Regions from separate parts of the Streptomyces sp. NBC_00080 genome, predicted to be linked through region 2. Evidence: riboswitches for the same ligand, from Rfam matches in the RefSeq annotation. Region 2 holds a riboswitch; each other region holds the start of a gene.
The links. A riboswitch is a leader RNA that binds a small molecule or an ion and turns the genes downstream of it on or off. The one in region 2 is predicted to bind cobalamin.

Region 1 (6,060 bases), 6.2 Mb from region 2:
GAGGCCGGGGTGCCCTCCGGCGGGCGGGGTGCGGGGCGGCGCGGGCGCCGCTCGTTCACAGCTGAGGGGGCGGCGGCCAGGGGTCGCGGGCGGACGAGTCGAAGCCTGGAGTCGCGCGGGATACGGGACGTCACGGGTGCAGTCTTCCGGTTGACGGTCCGAAAACCCAAACGGAATGTCACGGCGGGCTACGGGACTGGCCAAGGCACGGGGTTCCGTGACGGGCGGAGAGGCGCCTTCAGGCCAGTGGTACGGGCTTAAACGGAACCGGTGGCACCGGTCCGGCCGTGTGGTCGGGGCGCGTCCGTGCGCGTCGCGTCGGCGGGTCACATGAGCGGGGTCAGGAAGCGGCGCAGGGCCTCCTCGTAGGCCGTGGGGTCGGGGTTCCACATGGCGCCGTGCGGGGCGTGCGGGACGGTGTGCAGGGAGACCAGCTCGGGGCGGAGGCGGGCGAGACGGCGGGAGGCGCCCCAGGGGGCGACGGTGTCGTCGGGGCCGTGCAGGACGAGGGTCGGGACCCTCAGCCGGTCCGGATCTGCGGCCGCGTCACCGTGGCCGCCGGGCCCGGCGTGCAGACCGGTGCGGCCCTCGGCGGCACGGACGGCGAGCGGGAGCAGCGCGCCCGGGGTGTGCCGGGCGGCGGCCAGGGCGCGCACCGTCGCCCGCCAGTCCAGGACCGGGGAGTCCAGCACCAGCCCGGAGACGAGATCGCGCAGCCCCGAGTCGGCGGCGGCCCGCAGGGCCATGGTCGCGCCGGTGGACCAGCCGAACAGGACGACGCGTTCGGCGCCGTAGCGCACGGCGTACCGCATCGCCGCGTCCAGGTCGCGCCACTCGGTCTCGCCGAGGTGGTTCAGGCCGTCCGGGGAGCGGGGCGCGCCGAGGTCGCCGCGATGGGCGAGGGCGAGGACGGGGAAGCGGCGGCGGTGCAGGAAACCCATGAGGTTGAGGGCGTGTTCCCGGGTGGTGCCCAGGCCGTGCACGGCGATCACCCAGGTGCGGCGCGCGCCGGGCACGAACCAGGCGGGCAGGTTGCCCAGCTCGCCGGGGATGTCGATGTCGGCGTGGTCGAGACCGAGGGCGCTGCCGGGGTTGCCGACATACAGGTTGGGGGTGAGCCAGACCGCGTCGCCGGCACTCAGGGTGCCGTGGGTGACCCGCTCCAGGCGGCGCACGACGGTGTCGGCGGAGTGCGGGGCGGTGGGCAGGACGGGGCCCACGACGGCGTGGGAGCCGTTGCCGGAGAGGCCGTAGGTGCCGGGTCGCAGTGCGGCCAGGTCACGGGTGAGGGTGATCCGGCCGGCGGCCGTGCCGTGCACGGTGAGCCGGGGTTCGGTGGGCAGGGGCCGGCCGGGCGGCGCCTTCAGCGCGGCGTCGCTGGCCAGCCGGCCGGCGGCGACACTGACGGCGGCGGCGGCCAGGGCTGTGGTGACGGCGGCGGCCGTCGCTTTGACAGTGCGCACCCGTCCAGTGTCCTGGCCCGCCTTCCTCCCGGCCAGTGGTGGAGCTCGTCGGGGGACGGCCGGTCACTCCGGCTGCCCGTACCCGCGCAGTCGCTCGCCCGCCTCCGCGACCTGTTCCTCCGTCAGGAGCGTGGGGTTCAGGCCGGGCACGGACGAGGCCGTCAGCCACAGGCGGCACATCCACTCCAGTTGGGCCGTACGGTCGTAGGCCTGGTCGAGGGTGGTTCCGTGGGTGAGGGTGCCGTGGTTCCGCAAGAGGCAGCCGCTCCGGCCGACGAGGGCGCGGAGCATGTTCTCGGCCAACTCCTCGGTGCCGTAGGTCGCATAGGGGGCGACCCGGACGGTTCCGCCGAGCGCGCCCGCCATGTAGTGGACGCGGGGAAGCTCGGTGACCAGGGTGGAGACGGCGGTCGCGTGCACGGCGTGGGTGTGGACGACCGCCCCGGCGTCCGTGGTGCGGTAGACGGCGAGGTGCATGGGCAGCTCACTCGTCGGGCGCAGGGTGCCGAGCACCTGCCGGCCGGCCAGGTCGACGCCCGTGACGTCGTCCGGGGTGAGCCGCTCGTAGGGCACGCCCGACGGGGTGACCAGCACGGTGTCGCCGACGCGTACGGAGACGTTGCCGGAGGTGCCGACGACCAGCCCGTCGGTCACGGTACGGCGGGCCGCCGTCACGAGCGCCTCCCAGGCCCGCGCCTCCTCCAGGACCGCATGTCTCCCCCGCCGCTCCGCCACGTTCTGTGCGCCGTCCCGGTGACCCCGGGCGTCCCCCTGCTCGGGTCGCTGCTCAGCCATGCGGCGATCCTGCCAGGAGGCACCGGGGGCCGCCGCCGGGCCGTTCCGCGGCGCGTACCGCTTCGCCGGACCGGACAAGTGCTCGGGCAGGGAGCAGGCCGCGTATTTCGTACACAATGGCGGCGGCCGGAGCGTCGACGGCCGGGCCCCGCCGCCCGTGGTCGACGTCGGGTGCCACCCCTGCGACGGGGCGCCGATGCCACGTGCCCGGCCGAGGCCCGGACGGTCATGCGGATCACGCCCCGTGGGTCGCCCGTCACGGGGCGTCCGACGCCGGGACACCGGCGGCCGGACCGCCGACAGGTACCTTCGGACGGCCCTTCCGACGGCACTTCTGACAGTACGCCGACAGCGGCAGCCGCCGGGTGACCAGAATCTCTTCTGCGGCTCCGGGAGCCGGTTGCGCGGGCCCGCCAAAGACGGGTGACCGTACGGCGCTTGACCCCGGCCCCGGCGCGGCGACGGAAGACCGCCACACCCCCCTTGCACAGACACCCGGATGCCCTTCTCAGTTCATCTTCCGTTCACCCAGATTGCTTACGGTCAACGCGCCAATGACTTCGAACGATTGCCTGGGTAAATGGAAAACTTCTCGCTGATCCTCGCGATTGTGGTCGTTACCGCACTCGCGTTCGATTTCACGAACGGTTTCCACGACACCGCCAACGCGATGGCCACCACCATCTCGACCGGTGCACTCAAGCCCAAGGTTGCGGTGGCCATGTCCGCCGCGCTCAACCTTGTGGGAGCTTTCCTCTCGGTGGAGGTCGCCAACACGATCTCCAAGGGTCTCGTCGACGAGACCGGCATCCGTCCCGAGGTCATCTTCGCCGCCCTGGTCGGCGCGATCCTCTGGAACCTCCTGACCTGGCTGGTGGGCCTGCCCTCCAGTTCCTCGCACGCCCTGATGGGCGGTCTGATCGGCGCCACCATCGCCTCGGCCGGTATGGGCGCGGTGCACGGTGACGCCCTGGTCACCAAGGTGCTGATCCCGGCGATCGCGGCACCCATCGTCGCGGGCGTCGCGGCGATGCTCGCGACCCGCCTCTCCTACACCCTCGGCAAGAAGGCCGACGGCAAGGCGGCGGCCAAGGGCTACCGCGCGGGCCAGATCGCCTCGGCCGGCCTGGTGTCCCTCGCCCACGGCACCAACGACGCGCAGAAGACGATGGGCATCATCACCCTGGCCCTGGTGGCCGGCGGTGCCGTGGCCCCCGACTCCGACCCGCCCACCTGGGTCATCCTCTCCGCCGGTCTGGCCATCGCGCTCGGCACCTACCTCGGCGGCTGGCGCATCATCCGCACCATGGGCAAGGGCCTGACCGACCTCCAGCCGCAGCAGGGCTTCGCCGCCCAGACCAGCGCGGCCACGGTCATCCTGGCCTCCTCGCACCTCGGCTTCTCCCTCTCCACCACGCACTCGGTCTCCGGTGCGGTGATGGGCGCCGGGCTGGGCCGCAAGGGCGGTGTGGTCCGCTGGTCGACGGCGACCCGGATGTTCGTCGCGTGGGGCCTGACCCTCCCGGCCGCGGCCCTGGTGGGCGCGCTCGCCGAGTCCGTCACCGGCCTGGGCGACTGGGGCACGGCCCTCGTCGCGGTCTTCCTGATCGCCTCCAGCGCGGCCATCTGGAAGGTCTCCCGGCGCGAGGTCGTCGACGCCTCGAACGTCAACGAGCCCGACGAGCCCGCGGGCGTCGTCACGACGGCGATCGCCGCCGTCACCCCGCCGCCCACGGGCACCCTGGCCGAGGACCTCACGGACCTGACGGCCACGATCCCCGGCCCGGCGGCAGAGCCCGCGACCCCCGCCGCTCCCCCGGCCGCGGCCGTCTGAGCCCGCGCACCCGGCACGAAGGAAGAGAAGCAGCATGAAGATCGACTGGGCAGCCCTGGGCTCTGTCTTCGGCGTCAGCCTCGTGGTCACCGTCGGCCTCGTCGCCCTGTTCACCCTCGGCGTCATGGGCCTGTCGCGGCAGGAACGCGCGTCGGCGCAGGGCGGCTCGGCCACCCTCGCGGTGACCGGCGCGTACGCGTGCTTCGCGGCCTGCGCGGCGGCGGTGGCGTACGGGATCTCACTGATCGTCGCCTGACGCACCATCCGAACACCCCTGGGGTGCGGGACGGATCACCGTCCCGCACCTCTTGCCGTTCGCGGCCCCGCCGACCCGCCCTGTGTGGGGTTCTGCACACTCGAGCCGCGCAGGTCAAAGGCAAGTTGACGGCTCTCGCGGGCCGTGGTGGACTGCCCGAGCCATGTACGGCAGCAGAAGAGGAAGCCGGTGTGAATCCGGCGCGGTCCCGCCACTGTGACCGGGGTAGAAACCCCCGGGAGCCAGGAACTCTCGCCGCCGGTCTCGTCGAACCAGGGCGTGGACACCCTGAGTGAGGACATATCGCCATGCTCGCTCGGCCGTTGAGGTACAGCACCAGGTCGCTGCCCGACCCCACGGCCGGCTGAGCCGATGCGTGCCGATCGCCTCTACGCGTACGGCGCCGCCACCGGCCTTCTGGGCGACCTGCTGCTCGGCGATCCCCGCCGAGGGCATCCCGTCGCCGCGTTCGGGCGGGCCGCCGGTGCCGTCGAGCGGCTGTTGTGGCGGGACCACCGGGGAAGCGGAGCCCTGCACGCCGTCGTGTGCGCCGGCGGGGTCGTGGCCCTGGGCGCCGTCGCCGAGCGGGCCGTACGCCGCTCCCCCGGCGCCACCGTCGCTCTCGTCTCCGCCGCCACCTGGGCCGTGGTGGGGGGCAGTTCACTCGTCCGGGAGGCCCGGGCCATCGGCCGGGCGCTCGAAGCGGGGGACGTCGAGGCCGCCCGGGAGCGGCTGCCGCATCTGTGCGGTCGGGATCCGCAGGCCCTGGACGCCGACGGGATCGCCCGGGCGGTCGTGGAGTCCGTCGCCGAGAACACCTCCGACGCCGTCGTGGGGGCGCTGGTGTGGGGGGCCGTGGGCGGGGTGCCGGGCCTGGTCGGGTTCCGGGCCGTCAACACCCTGGACGCCATGGTCGGTCACCGGTCGCCGAGGTATCTGCGCTACGGCTGGGCCGCCGCCCGTCTCGACGACGTCGCCGGATGGCCGGGAGCCCGGCTGACCGCCGTGCTCGCCGCCCTCGCGGGGGACGATCCGCGGGGCGCCGTGCGCGCCTGGCGGGCCGACGCCCGCCGGCATCCGAGCCCCAACGCCGGGCCGGTGGAGGCATCCTTCGCGGGCGCCCTCGGCGTGCGGCTGGGCGGGACCCTGTCGTACGCCGGGCGGGTGGAGCACCGGCCCGTGCTGAACGGCGCGGCCGGGCGGCCCGTCGTCGCCCGGGACATCGAACGTGCCGCGCGGCTCTCCCGCCGCGTCGGTCTGCTCGCGCTCGGCGTCACCGTCGCCGCGCGCGTCGTCGCCACGAACATCGTCGCGAGCAGCCGGCGCAGCCAGAGGAACCAGAGGAACCAGCTGAAGGGGCGTACGACATGAGCGGGGGTCTCCTCGTCGCCGGCACCACCTCCGACGCCGGCAAGAGCGTCGTCACGGCCGGGATCTGCCGGTGGCTGGTGCGGCAGGGGGTGAAGGTCGCACCCTTCAAGGCGCAGAACATGTCCCTCAACTCGTTCGTGACGACGGAGGGGGCCGAGATCGGGCGGGCCCAGGCCATGCAGGCCCAGGCCTGCCGGGTGGAGCCGACCGCGCTGATGAACCCCGTGCTGCTCAAGCCGGGCGGTGAGCAGAGCAGTCAGGTCGTGCTCCTCGGCAAGCCGGTGGGCGAGATGACCGCCCGTGGGTATCACGGGGGGCGGCAGCAGAAACTCCTCGGAACC
Region 2 (6,060 bases):
GCGACCTTGACCGCCGGGAGCGGGCCCCCGTCACTTCCGGACGGCAGGCCGTAGAGGTGCAGCGCGCCGTCCCAGATCAGGGTCGGCCACCTGACGGACGGGTCCCGCTGCCGGAAGTGGAAGACCTGCTGCTGGGTCACCGCCAACGGCGGCAGGTTGACGGGCAGTTCGAGCTCGGGCAGCCAGGCGCCGGCCGCGATCACCACCGTGTCGGCGACGATCTCGCGGCCGTCGTCGGTGTGCAGACGCACCTTCTCGCTCCCCCGGACGTCGATGCCGGTGACGCGGGTGCCGATGACCGCCCGCGCTCCGTGTTCGATCGCCCGCCGGACGCAGGTCCCGACGGTCTCGTCGGCGTCGACCACGCCCGCGTCCGGATGGTGGAGCACCGGCCCGGTGATGCGGATGTACGGCCAGCGCTCCGCGGCGGCTTCCGCGCCCAGGAGTTCGTGGGGCACTCCGGCCGCGCCGAGGAGGTCGGCGAGCGCCTTCGGGTCGTGGTCCTCGCCCATGTCGAGCCCACCGGTCGTGCGCAGCAAGGAGGTCGACCCGTCGTCCTCCAGCTCCCGCCACTGCTCCTGGGCCTGTCCGGTCAGCCGTACGTAGAAGGGGTCGGCGTACACCCGCCGGAAGATCCGTGAGCTGCCGTGCGAACTTCCGTGCCGATGGCCGATGTCGTACGCCTCGACGAGCGTGACCTCATGGCCTCGGCGGGCCAGTTGCCAGGCGGTGGCCGCGCCCATGAGTCCGGCACCGACGACGGCGATCACAGTCCCTCCCCGGGGATCCGGTCGGTGCCCGCGAAGGGAACGCGGGCCATGACAGCAGACTCGATCGTACGGGCGACCAGGTCCTCGGGTTCCCGGGAACGCTCGCGAAGCCGAACCGCCCCGTGAGGAACACCAGGACCACCGACGCGGCGGGATGGGCGGCCGGCAGCCCGAACGCGCTGAGCGTGACGGTGAGACCGGCCAGAGAAGCGATCAGGGTGAGGTCGCGCTGCCCTGTACGGACGGCCGGTCGGAGGTTCATGCCGCCATCTTCGCGCGGCGCTCGCAGTGCTGATCCGGCGTCGGTTGGCGAACGCGCTCGTGAACGCGAGAAGGGCCCCGGGGTGGTTCCGTGGGCCCTCTCGTCGCAACGTCGTGCCGGTCGGGTCAGTGTGGGGCGGCCACCGGTGTGCCCGCGGTCACCGTGGCGGGCTTGGGGTGCAGCAGCCGTTCGGCCAGTTCGCCGAAGACGAGGCCGAAGCCTGCCCAGAGCGTGACCTGCATGGCGAGGGCGGACAGGCGGAACCGCCACAGCAGGGCGGCCGGGAAGTCGCTCGGCACCTCGTTGACGGCCGGCAGGAACTCGTAGGCGAGCCCGATGACGAGCACGAAGCCGAGGACGGCCGCGACGGTGGCGTTCCAGGTGCCCAGCCTCGGTGCGAGCCGCTTGCCCAGGATCACCGCGGCGACCGCGAGCAGCACGCCGAGCACCATCATCAGGAAGTACAGGGTGGTGCGCTTGCCGATGGTGTCGGGGTCGCCGACCGCGGGCGGGTTCGCCGGGTACTTCAGGAACGGCACGACGTACACGGCGAGCAGAGCGGCCCCCGACAGCAGAAGTGCCGTCGCCCGGGGGCTGAAGCGGCCGACCCGGCCGAGGGCGAAGCAGAAGGCGAGGGCGGCGATCCCGCCGAAGGCCACCCCGTAGATCAGCACGCCGGTGGCGAGGCCGGCGGTGGACTGGAGGCTGCGGGAGACGAGTTCCACCTCGTGGTGCTCGTGGCCCGCGGCGTGCGACTCCTCGAAACCGATCGCGCTGTCGACGTTCGGCTCACCGAGGAAGTAGGCGACGATCAGGGCGAGCACGCCGGCACCGAGGCCGGCGAGCATGCCCCGCACGAGGAGGTTTCTTACCGTTGCGGAGTTCATGAGTGTGCTGGGGTTCCCCTCGGGATCAGTGGCAGGGGAAACCGAGCAGGTGGCGGGCGTCGTGCACCCACTCGTGAACGTCCTCGCCGGAGACGACGGCTGTCGCGCCCTGCTCCGCGCCGACGAAGTACAGCAGGACCAGCATCAGGACGCCGAAGAAGACCGCCCACGGGGCGATGTCCTTCAACGGCAACTTGGCGGGTACGACGGGCGTGGTGGTAGTCGGCTGGGCGACATGCTGCGCCATGGCAGGACCTCCTCTGGGAGTTCGCGTCCCATCTCGGTGGTGCACATGACGACGGCCACGGGTCTGACTCGCGGTGTGTGCCCCTTCGGGGTACACCGTCCACAGTGGCGCGACCGTGCCGGGTTCTCACCGGCTTCCGTCTCGCCGTCGTCGATATCAGAGCGACGGTACCGCGTGCCGGGCCCCTGGCCAATACCGCCCCACCTGGCGTGATTCCACTCTCCACGGCCAGGTGGCCCGGATCACCATGCCGGTCCCGCTCAGCGGAGCCCCTCCGCGGTGGTGTCGGGTCGGGCGAGCCCGAGTTCGCGCTCGCCGAGCGGGGTGAAGAAGCGCTCGACGTCGGCCGCGGTGACCTCGGCGAGGGTGGCCGGCGACCAACGCGGGTCCCGGTCCTTGTCGATGACCTGGGCGCGGATGCCCTCGACCAGGTCGGGCGTGGTCAGGGCGGCGCAGGAGACGCGGTACTCCTGGTCCAGCACCCGTTCCAGGGAGCCGAGTCGCCGGGCACGGCGCAGGGCGGCCAGGGTGACCTTGAGCGAGGTGGGCGACCTGGTCAGGAGGGTCTCCGCGGCCTCCTTCGCCGCCGGGTCGCCGTGGGCGAACAGCCGTCGGACGATCTCCTCGACGGTGTCGGCCGCGTAACAGGTGTCGATCCACGCCCGGTGTCCGGCCAACTCTCCTGCCGGCAAGGGCTGTACATGACGGTCCAGGGCCTCCCGTACGGGCAGTTCGGCGAGGTCGTCGGCCAACTGCCGGAGGGAGGCGGACGGCACGCAGTGGTCGGCGAGCCCGCACGACACCGCGTCCCCGGCACCGATCTGGGCGCCCGTCAGGGCGAGATGGGTGCCCAGTTCGCCCGGGGCGCGAGCGAGCAGGTGGGTGCCGCCGACGTCCGGCACGAAGCCGATGCCGGTCTCGGGCATCGCGATCCTCGACCGCTCGGTGACGATCCGGACGCTGCCGTGCGCGGAGACGCCGACACCGCCTCCCATCACGATGCCGTCCATCAGGGCGACGTAGGGCTTGGGGTAGCGGGCGATGCGGGCGTTGAGGTGGTACTCGTCGCGCCAGAAGGCGGCTGAGGCGGTGCCGTCGTCGTCGCGGGCGTCGTCGTGGACGGCACGGATGTCGCCGCCCGCGCACAGGCCGCGCTCCCCCGCGCCGGAGACGACGACGGTCTCGACGGCCGGGTCGCGCTCCCATGCCGTCAGCGCGGCGTCGATGCGGCGCACCATCGCATGGTTCAGGGCGTTGATGGCCCTCGGTCGGTTGAGCGTGATGTGGGCGGCTCGGCCGGCGGTGTGCAGCAGGACGGGCACCTCGATGTCGTTCATCGGGATTCCTCCGTCAGGCCGCGGGCCACGATGACGTGCATGATCTCGTTGCTTCCTTCCAGGATCCGCTGGACGCACAGGTCATGGACGATCTTCCCCACTCCGTGGTCGATGCGGAAGCGCCGGCCCTGCCGCCGAAACCGGCCGCCTACAAGCGCGTTCGGCTTCCGACCCGGCCGGTCCGGGCGGGCCGACCTGCCCCGGTGGGGACGATCGACCAGGTGAGCGGCGTGGAGGCGGCCGTTCCGGTCCCCGGCCGGCAAGCCGACGGCGGCACGGCGGCCGTGCCGGTCGGCGCGCGCGACCCGGGTGGAGGGGGGAGCGGTGGCGCGTGAACTGGTGCTCGGCGTCGACGCGGCCGCAGTCGCGATCCGTCGCCTGGCAGTCTGATCGCCGGCCTGCCGGACCGCCCGCGTGGGTCAGCGGACGCCGTTCGTTCTCGGGCCGCCGCAGCATGCTGCGCCTGCCCGCGCGGCACGCGGATCGCGTCGCAGGTGCCGGGATCCCGTCGACGGCAGGGAAGCCCGCGGGACGACGGACAGGGCTCGCCCCGACGCGGATGGAGAGCGGGCCCTGTCCACCGGCTCCGATTCTCGGGTCCAGGAGGCCGGCGGGCCCATGGGTGCGGGGGTGCCGGCCGTGGTGAACGGCGCACACCCCGTACGAGTGGCGCACACCCCCCGCCCGGACCACCGGCCCGTGGACCGGATCCGGACGCGTGACCTGTGCCGCGCCGGGGAAGGCACACCCCGGCGGGGCGCCCACCGGTGTCCACGCCGCCGACCCGCTTGATCGCACACCCCCCGCGGCGGGCGATACTGGCCTTCGCACGTCGTCGCCACGTCGTCACCGCACTCACGAATGGACTCACCACATCTCCGCGACCGTTCCGCCCACGACGCCCTCCACGGTGTGGCAGACCCGTGGCCGTCACACCGGCCCCACCGCTCCGGACGTCCTGCGCAAGCACCTTCAGGCACTCAAGGACGCCGAGACCGTCCAGGACTTCATGGAGCTGCCGGACGCCGACACCCCCGAGGGGGAGACGGCCTTCGAAGCCCGGTGGCTGGTCGCGGAGGAGGTGACCGTCCGTGCCCGGCTCAGGCTCGCCGAGTGGTCGGGCCAGGGCCAGGAATGGACGCTGACGGCGGAGGCGGAGCGGCCGTGGGACCAGCGGTGGCCCTCGCCCGCCGGGATGTTCTGGTCCTGGGAGGCGGACACCCCCTGGGGCAACGAGACCGTCACCGGTGAGCGTTTCCTCGTCGCGAACCCGCTTCCGGCCGACGACAAGGAGCTGCGGCGCGTGCTCCGGGGCGCCCTGCGGGACACCTGGGCCGTCCACCTCGTCGTGCACGAGGCCATGACACCCGACGAGCTGGGCCGGCGGTCGCTGGTCCCGCTGCTGCCGCCCGGCCTGCACCACCGGGTCGTCGAGCACCGCGCGGCCCCGCACCAGCTGCGCACCGTGAACTGGGCGCTCAAGGAGGCCCGGGTGGAGGTGCCGCGCGGCGGGGCGCTGGTGCTGCCGGGGATCCCCGCCCCGGCCGACTACGACGCCGCCGACCACTCGGTGCGCAGTGTGTTCCTGGACGGCACGCATCCCACCGAGCTGCTGGACGCGGTACGGCGCTACGCGGCGCTGCCCAGGCCGCTGCCGGAGGACGCCGACGCCGCGCTCACCGCCCTGCGGGAGGAGTGGCAGTTGCTCACCCCGGAGGAGGAGCTCGCGCGCGAACGCAAGCTCGTGGTGATGTACAAGGAGGCGCTGGCGGCGATGACGGAGTCCCGGGACCTGTACCGGGAGGCCGCCGAGCACGCCCATGAGGCGCTGGCCGCGTACCGGGAGGCGGCGGCCGAGGCCGGGGAACCGCGGCAGGCGCCGGCCAGGAAGAGCGGCTCGCCGTTCCAGCAGCTGGGCCGGACCCTTGAGCGGTTCAAGGAGACGACCAAGGGCCTGCGCCCGGTGGCGTCCGCCGCTCCCGCGGCTCGGGTGGAGTCACCGGAACAGGACCGCACCGGTGGCACCGGGAGCATGACCGGTGCCACCGGCGGCGACGAAACCGAGGTCACCGACCGGTAGGGGTCGGGGGGCGGCAGGTAGGTCGGTAGGCGCCGGTGGGCGCCCTGCGGGCGCTCGTGTCCGTCCGCGCATGAATTACCTCGTACCGGGACGTGTCACACGCCCCTGTCTGGATACGCGGTCCCCACGGCACCACGGACCGCACCGGAAGGGACCCGCACATGGGCAGTGAGCACGGCCCCCGGTCGTCGCCGCACCGATCCGACACGACGCTGCGCGTCAACGGCAAGCCGCACACCCTCACCGTCGACCACCGGCGCGTGCTGCTGGACCTGCTGCGGGAGGATCTTGACCTCACCGGAGCGAAGAAGGGCTGCGACCACGGTCAGTGCGGCGCGTGTACCGTCCTCGTCGACGGTCGGCGCGTCAACAGCTGTCTGCTGCTCGCCGTCACCCTGGAGGGCAGCGACATCACGACCGTCGAGGGCCTGTCCGGCGACGGCGAGGATCCGCATCCGCTCCAGCAGGCCTTCCTGG
Region 3 (6,060 bases), 7.0 Mb from region 2:
CTGCGCCTGGGCCGCTGCGACCGGCCGGGCCCGGAGCGGCGGCAGCACCCGGGGCACCCCGCCGACCCGCACGGGGTGTCCGTCTGCGGCGGCGCGTTGCAGCAACCGGCCCAGCCGGAGGCACAGACCGGTCATGGCCTCCCGTTCGCGCACACTCAGCTGCGCCGGGTGCGAGGCGGGCCACTGGAGCACCAACCCGCCCCGGACCTCCTCGCCGGTGGTGATCGGGGCGGCGGCCAGCGAGAAGCGGTACGGCACGACGAGCGACAGACGCGGATATCGGCGCGCCATCTCCTCCGCGCCGCCGATCCACACCAGGCGTCGTTCCCGCACGGCGTCGGACACCGGGGACGCGGCCGTCAGCGCCACTCGCGCCCAGGGCATGGAGATCTCCCAGGGAAGTCCGCCCAGTACGGCGAGCCGCAGCACCGGTTCGCCGGCCGCCGGCAGGTACACGGCGGTCACGGAGGCGCCGGTCTCCTGTGCGGACTCGGCGAGGACGGTGTCCAGCGACTCCGGACCGCGGCCCCCACCCGACCCGGCAGCGACAGCATCCGGCACGCTCTCACCTTCCCCGCAGCGCAGGGGCGCTCGCTGAACGACGCGCAGGCCCCCGGGCGCCGAGGGCCGTCACCCCTACGGCGGACCCTACGCCGACCGTGCGGACCCGGCATTTCGTCGGGCCCGCGGACGGCGTCCGTGCGCCGGGGTGAGCCGTCGTCCGCCGTCTTCGCGCCCCACATCGCCGCTTGTCAGCGCCTCTGTGCGGGCACTACTGTCACCACGCCTTGGTGAACGGGAAATCCGGTGTGATGCCGGTGCGGCCCTCGCCACTGTGATCGGGAAGTCCGGCTCCGGCCCTCGCGGGCAGCCACTGGGTCCTTGGGACCCGGGAAGGCGGAGCACGGGCGGTGGTACCCGTGAGCCAGGAGACCGGCCAAGGCACGTCAACCATCCACGAGGTGCTGGAGAGGGTCTGTTCAGCCATGCACATAGCCGAGGGTTTTCTGCCTCCGGCGCATGCGATCGCCTGGAGCGTCGCATCCGCGCCATTCGTCGTCCACGGAGTACGGTCACTCACCCGTGAGGTCAAGGAGCACCCCGAGAGCACCCTGCTCCTCGGCGCCTCCGGAGCCTTCACGTTCGTACTGTCCGCGCTGAAACTGCCTTCGGTGACCGGGAGTTGCTCACACCCCACCGGCACGGGGCTCGGCGCCATCCTGTTCCGGCCGCCGATCATGGCGGTGCTGGGCACCATCACCCTGCTCTTCCAGGCCCTGTTGCTCGCCCACGGAGGCCTGACGACGCTCGGCGCCAACGTCTTCTCGATGGCCGTCGTCGGACCCTGGGCCGGTTACGCGGTCTACCGGCTGCTGCGGCGGTTCGACGTGCCGCTGATGGTCACGGTGTTCTTCGGCGCGTTCGTGGCCGACCTGTCCACCTACTGCGTCACCAGCGTGCAGCTGGCGCTCGCCTTCCCGGACCCGAGCAGCGGATTCCTGGGCGCGCTCGGCAAGTTCGGCTCCATCTTCGCCGTCACCCAGATCCCGCTCGCGGTCAGCGAGGGGCTCCTCACGGTGTTCGTGATGCGACTGCTGACGCAGTCCAGCAAGGGTGAACTGACCAGGCTGGGCGTGCTCGTGACCGGCCGTCGGACCAAGGCCGGCGCCGACGCCGGAACCGAGGCCGGGACCGAGGCGGTGGCCCGGTGAGCCGCAACGCGAAGATCAACGCCCTGCTGCTGTTCGTGGTGGCCGCGCTGGCCGTCCTGCCGCTGGCCCTCGGGCTCGGCGACCACAAGGAGGAGCCGTTCACGGGGGCCGACTCGGAGGCGGAGACGGCGATCACCGAGATCCGGCCGGACTACGAACCCTGGTTCTCGCCCCTGTACGAGCCGCCGTCCGGCGAGATCGAGTCGGCACTGTTCGCCCTTCAGGCGGCCCTCGGTGCGGGGGTCCTCGCCTACTACTTCGGTCTGCACCGGGGACGGCGGCAGGGCGAACTCCGGGCCCTGGCACAGCGGGACACCACGACCTCGACGACCTCGGCAGCAGCGAGGCCCTCGACGACGACGAGGGCCTCGCAGAGCACCGAGAACCGCGAGAACGCCGGGAGCACCGGGAACACCGGGAACACCGGGAGCACCGGGAGCACCGGGAGATCCCATCCCTCCGGGAGCGCCTCCGAAGCGTCCGCTCCCGAACGGACCTGAACCCGCGTGCTGCCGATCGACGCGGCGGCGCACAGCAGTCGCTGGCGCCACCGCCATCCCGTGGACAAGGCCGTGTTGGGCCTGGGCCTCACCGTGCTCGCCATCTCCCTGCCGCCCTGGCCCGGCGCCGCCCTGGTCCTGGTGACTGCGCTCGTCATCCTGCTGGGGCCCGCGGGGGTGCCGGGCCGGCGGCTGTGGCGCGCCTACCGGGTACCGCTGGGCTTCTGCGTGACCGGTGCGCTCACCCTGCTCGTGCGGGTCGGCGGCCCGGACCGGTTCGTGGCCCTGGCCGACGGCGGTCCGGTGCGCGCCGGGGAGCTGCTGCTGCGCACCTCGGCGGCCTCCCTCGGGGTCCTCCTCCTCGCGTTCACCACTCCGATGTCCGACCTGCTGCCCCGCCTGGTCAGGGCCGGGGTGCCCGCGCCCGTCGTGGACGTCGCGCTGGTGACGTACCGCATGAGCTTCCTGCTGCTCGACTCCGTGCGCCGGATCCGGGAAGCGCAGGCGGCCCGGCTCGGGCACAGCACCCGGGCCGCGGAGTGGCGTTCGCTGGCCGGGCTCGGCGCCACCGCGTTCGTCCGTGCCTTCGACCGGGCGGCTCGCCTCCAGGACGGGCTGGCCGGACGCGGCTACGACGGCACCCTGCGCGTCCTGGTGCCCGAGGCCCGGGTCTCCGTCCGCTTCACGGCCGCCAGCGCCGCGCTCTTCGCGGGCCTGGTCGGCCTCACCCTCGTACTGCAATCCGTACTGGAAAGGCCGCTGTCATGAGCGAGCCCGCACTGGTCGCCCTGCGGGGTGCCTCCTTCGCCTACGAGGACGGCCCGGCCGTGCTCAGCGGCCTGGACTTCGAGGTCCACGCGGGGCGCGCGCTCGCCCTGCTGGGCCGCAACGGCAGCGGCAAGACCACGCTGATGCGGCTGCTGAGCGGTGGCCTGCGGCCGGGCGAGGGCGAGTTGCGGGTCGAGGGGCGCCCGGTGACGTACGACCGCAAGGGGCTGACCCGGCTGCGTACGACCGTGCAGCTGGTGGTCCAGGACCCGGACGACCAGTTGTTCGCCGCGTCCGTCGCCCAGGACGTGTCGTTCGGACCGCTGAACCTCGGCCTGCCCGACACCGAGGTGAGGGACCGGATCGAGGAGGCGCTCGCGGCCCTGGACATCACCGCCCTGGCCGACCGGCCCACCCATCTGCTCTCCTACGGCCAGCGCAAGCGCACCGCGATCGCCGGCGCCGTCGCGATGCGGCCCCGGGTGCTGATCCTCGACGAACCGACCGCCGGGCTCGACCCCGACGGTCAGGAGCGGCTGCTCGCGATTCTCGGCCGGCTGCGCGAGTCCGGCACGACCGTGGTCATGGCCACCCACGACGTCGACCTGGCCCTGCGCTGGGCCGACGACGCGGCCCTGCTCACCCCGTCCGGCGCGCGCACCGGCCCCGCCACCACGACACTCGCCCGCACGGACCTCCTCCAACAGGCGGGCCTGCGGCTGCCCTGGGGAGTCGCCGCCGCCCGACTCCTGCACGTCCACGGCCTGCTGACGGACTCCTCGACCGGACCGCGCACCGCGGAGGAACTGGCCGCACTGGCCGCGACGCCCGCACCCACGGTCCCCGCCGAAGGCCGACGCCCCCGCGACGGTGTCCGCAGGCCGCCGACAGCCGACGCACGGGAACCGGACAAGTGATGATCGCCCCATGGAGCGGATCATGGATCTCGACGAAGCCGTTGCCGCCGTCACCGACCGCCGGACCGCCTGGCGGGCCGGAGGACTGACGGTCGGCCCTGTGACCTGGCGCGACGCGGCAGCCCCCTGGCCACAGCGGCTGGAGACCGACAGGGCCGAGGTGACGGATCCCGACTCGATCGGTATCCATGTCCGCGGCCCGCACGAGGCCGAACTGCTCGTCGTCCTCTACCGCGGCGGGTGGGCCGACATCGACTACCTCGCGAGCATCGACGACGCGGGCGTGCTCCCCACCCCGGCGATGACCTCCACCCAGCAGTTCGGAGCCCTCCTCGACACCTGCATGACCCGCGTCTTCGGCCTCGCCCCCGCCGGCGGGCAGGGTCCCCCGAAGAGGGGCAGTCCCGCTCCGAGGAGCGCGGGCACCACGTGCGGCCGGAGCTCGTCGATGAGGCCCTCCCCCAGGTACCGCGATCCTACGGTGCCGATCATGACGGGGTGCTCCTGAACTCCTGTTGGGCGCCACCGCCTTCACCCTCGCGTCGATCGGGACCCGGCGCTTTCGATACTCCTGGACGATTTGCCTGCGGCCCCGCGCGGCTCATCGCATGCGCCCCGCGCCGGGCGCGTCAGCGCGCGCCGACGAGGCCGCGCGTACGTTGCGGCGGCGCCCGTCGTACGGTCGTCGCCGGGGGCCGCCCGGCGGGACGTCTCGCGAGGTGGTGCCTCGGCCCTGCTCACCGTGGGCACTTCCCGTACCCGCGGTTCCGACCCATGAATGGTTTGATATTCAACTATGACTCGACGGATCTTCATAGACAAGCAGAGCCCCAAGGCCTACCACGCGCTGGTCCAGACGTCCGAGGCCGTGCGGGCGACCGCCGCCGACGCCGGTCTGGAGCGCACCGTCGTGGAACTGATCAACCTGCGCGTCTCGCAGCTCAACGGCTGTGCGTTCTGCCTCGACCTGCACACCAGGGCCGCCGTGCGCGCCGGTGAGGACATCCGGCGGCTGGGTGTCCTCGCGGCATGGCGGGACACCGACCTCTTCAGCCCCCTGGAGCGTGCCGCCCTGGCGCTGGCCGAGGCGACCACCGTGCTGTCCGACGCCGCCGCGCAGGAGGCCGCGTACGCCGACGCCGTGGAGGTTCTCACCGAGGACCAGACAGCGGCGGTGATCTGGGTGGCGGTCACCATCAACGCCTTCAACCGGGTGTCCGTCCTGAGCAAGCACCCGGTGCACTAGCAACCGCGGCCCCCGTGGGCCCGCGGCCGCCCGACGTCTCAGCGCGGGCCCGTCGGCGCCGGCCCCACGGCGCACCCTGGGCGCCCGCCGGTTGCGCGGTGTCGCGTCCGGTAAGAATCGTCTGGCCCGATGCGCGCCGACCGCCCCACCCGTGGAGGACCGCCCATGCCCCGTCCAGCCGCCCCCGACGGCCCGGAATCCGTCAACGCGGAGGCCTGGCAGGCCTACGCGACGCACCACCTGCGGCGCGGCACGGTCCTGGCCGAGGCGGAGCGGATCGACTGGGGATTCCCGGGCGCCGGGCCGGACGTGGCCTTCCTCGGGGAACTGGCCGGCCGGCGCGTCCTGGACCTCGGCTGCGGTCCGGCCCGGCACGCCGCCCGGCTCGTCCGCGCGCACCGGGCCACCGTCGACGCGGTCGATCGCGCTCCGGGCCAGATCGAGCGGGCCCGGGACCGGTACGGCTCACTGCCCGGCCTGCGTCTGCTCTGTGCCGACGCCGTCGAGCACCTGCGCACCGCACGGCCCTACGACGTGATCTACTCCGTCAACGCCGTGCCGTTCATCGACCCCCGGCGGCTGTTCCCCGCCCTGGCGACCGCGCTCGCTCCCGGCGGGACGCTCTGTTTCTCCGTGCTGCACACCAACTCCGACGGCGAAGGCCCCACTTCGGAGTTGGTGGCGCGGCCGGAGACCCTGCGGTTCGCGGGCGGCGGCGAGACGACGGTGCGGATGTGGGTGCCCACCACCGAGCAGTGGCAGGACCTGCTCGCCGAGCACGGGCTGCGTCTGGAGGACGTGGTGCCGGTGACATCGCCGGACCCCGCCAACCCCGCCGCCTACCGGGTCCTCCGGGCCAGGCGCCCCGTGCGCGTCTCGGCCCGTGCCCGCTCCGGCCGCCCGCCCGTCGCCCAAGC

Region 1: linked by a shared signal. The riboswitch ahead of OHU34_RS32490 (cobalamin biosynthesis protein) and the one ahead of OHU34_RS04890 (CbtB-domain containing protein) in region 2 are both predicted to bind cobalamin.
Region 3: linked by a shared signal. The riboswitch ahead of OHU34_RS36115 (energy-coupling factor ABC transporter permease) and the one ahead of OHU34_RS04890 (CbtB-domain containing protein) in region 2 are both predicted to bind cobalamin.

Annotation. Positions count from the first base shown of each region.
Region 1 covers NZ_CP108235.1:7,291,579-7,297,638, reverse strand. Annotated here, with positions in the region: gene OHU34_RS32515 (hypothetical protein) at 1-134, opposite strand, end outside; gene OHU34_RS32510 (alpha/beta hydrolase) at 327-1,463, opposite strand; gene OHU34_RS32505 (class II aldolase/adducin family protein) at 1,527-2,258, opposite strand; gene OHU34_RS32500 (inorganic phosphate transporter) at 2,839-4,092, shown strand; gene OHU34_RS32495 (hypothetical protein) at 4,127-4,348, shown strand; cobalamin riboswitch at 4,479-4,621, shown strand; gene OHU34_RS32490 (cobalamin biosynthesis protein) at 4,721-5,719, shown strand; gene OHU34_RS32485 (cobyric acid synthase) at 5,716-6,060, shown strand, end outside.
Region 2 covers NZ_CP108235.1:1,100,393-1,106,452, forward strand. Annotated here, with positions in the region: gene OHU34_RS04880 (FAD-dependent oxidoreductase) at 1-770, opposite strand, end outside; gene OHU34_RS04885 (CbtA family protein) at 1,158-1,919, opposite strand; gene OHU34_RS04890 (CbtB-domain containing protein) at 1,945-2,166, opposite strand; cobalamin riboswitch at 2,203-2,350, opposite strand; gene OHU34_RS04895 (enoyl-CoA hydratase/isomerase family protein) at 2,427-3,503, opposite strand; gene OHU34_RS04900 (hypothetical protein) at 4,414-5,583, shown strand; gene OHU34_RS04905 ((2Fe-2S)-binding protein) at 5,745-6,060, shown strand, end outside.
Region 3 covers NZ_CP108235.1:8,059,910-8,065,969, reverse strand. Annotated here, with positions in the region: gene OHU34_RS36120 (SpoIIE family protein phosphatase) at 1-561, opposite strand, end outside; cobalamin riboswitch at 773-957, shown strand; gene OHU34_RS36115 (energy-coupling factor ABC transporter permease) at 987-1,712, shown strand; gene OHU34_RS36110 (energy-coupling factor ABC transporter substrate-binding protein) at 1,709-2,212, shown strand; gene cbiQ (cobalt ECF transporter T component CbiQ) at 2,219-2,980, shown strand; gene OHU34_RS36100 (energy-coupling factor ABC transporter ATP-binding protein) at 2,977-3,897, shown strand; gene OHU34_RS36095 (hypothetical protein) at 3,920-4,405, shown strand; gene OHU34_RS36090 (carboxymuconolactone decarboxylase family protein) at 4,694-5,143, shown strand; gene OHU34_RS36085 (bifunctional class I SAM-dependent methyltransferase/NUDIX hydrolase) at 5,309-6,060, shown strand, end outside.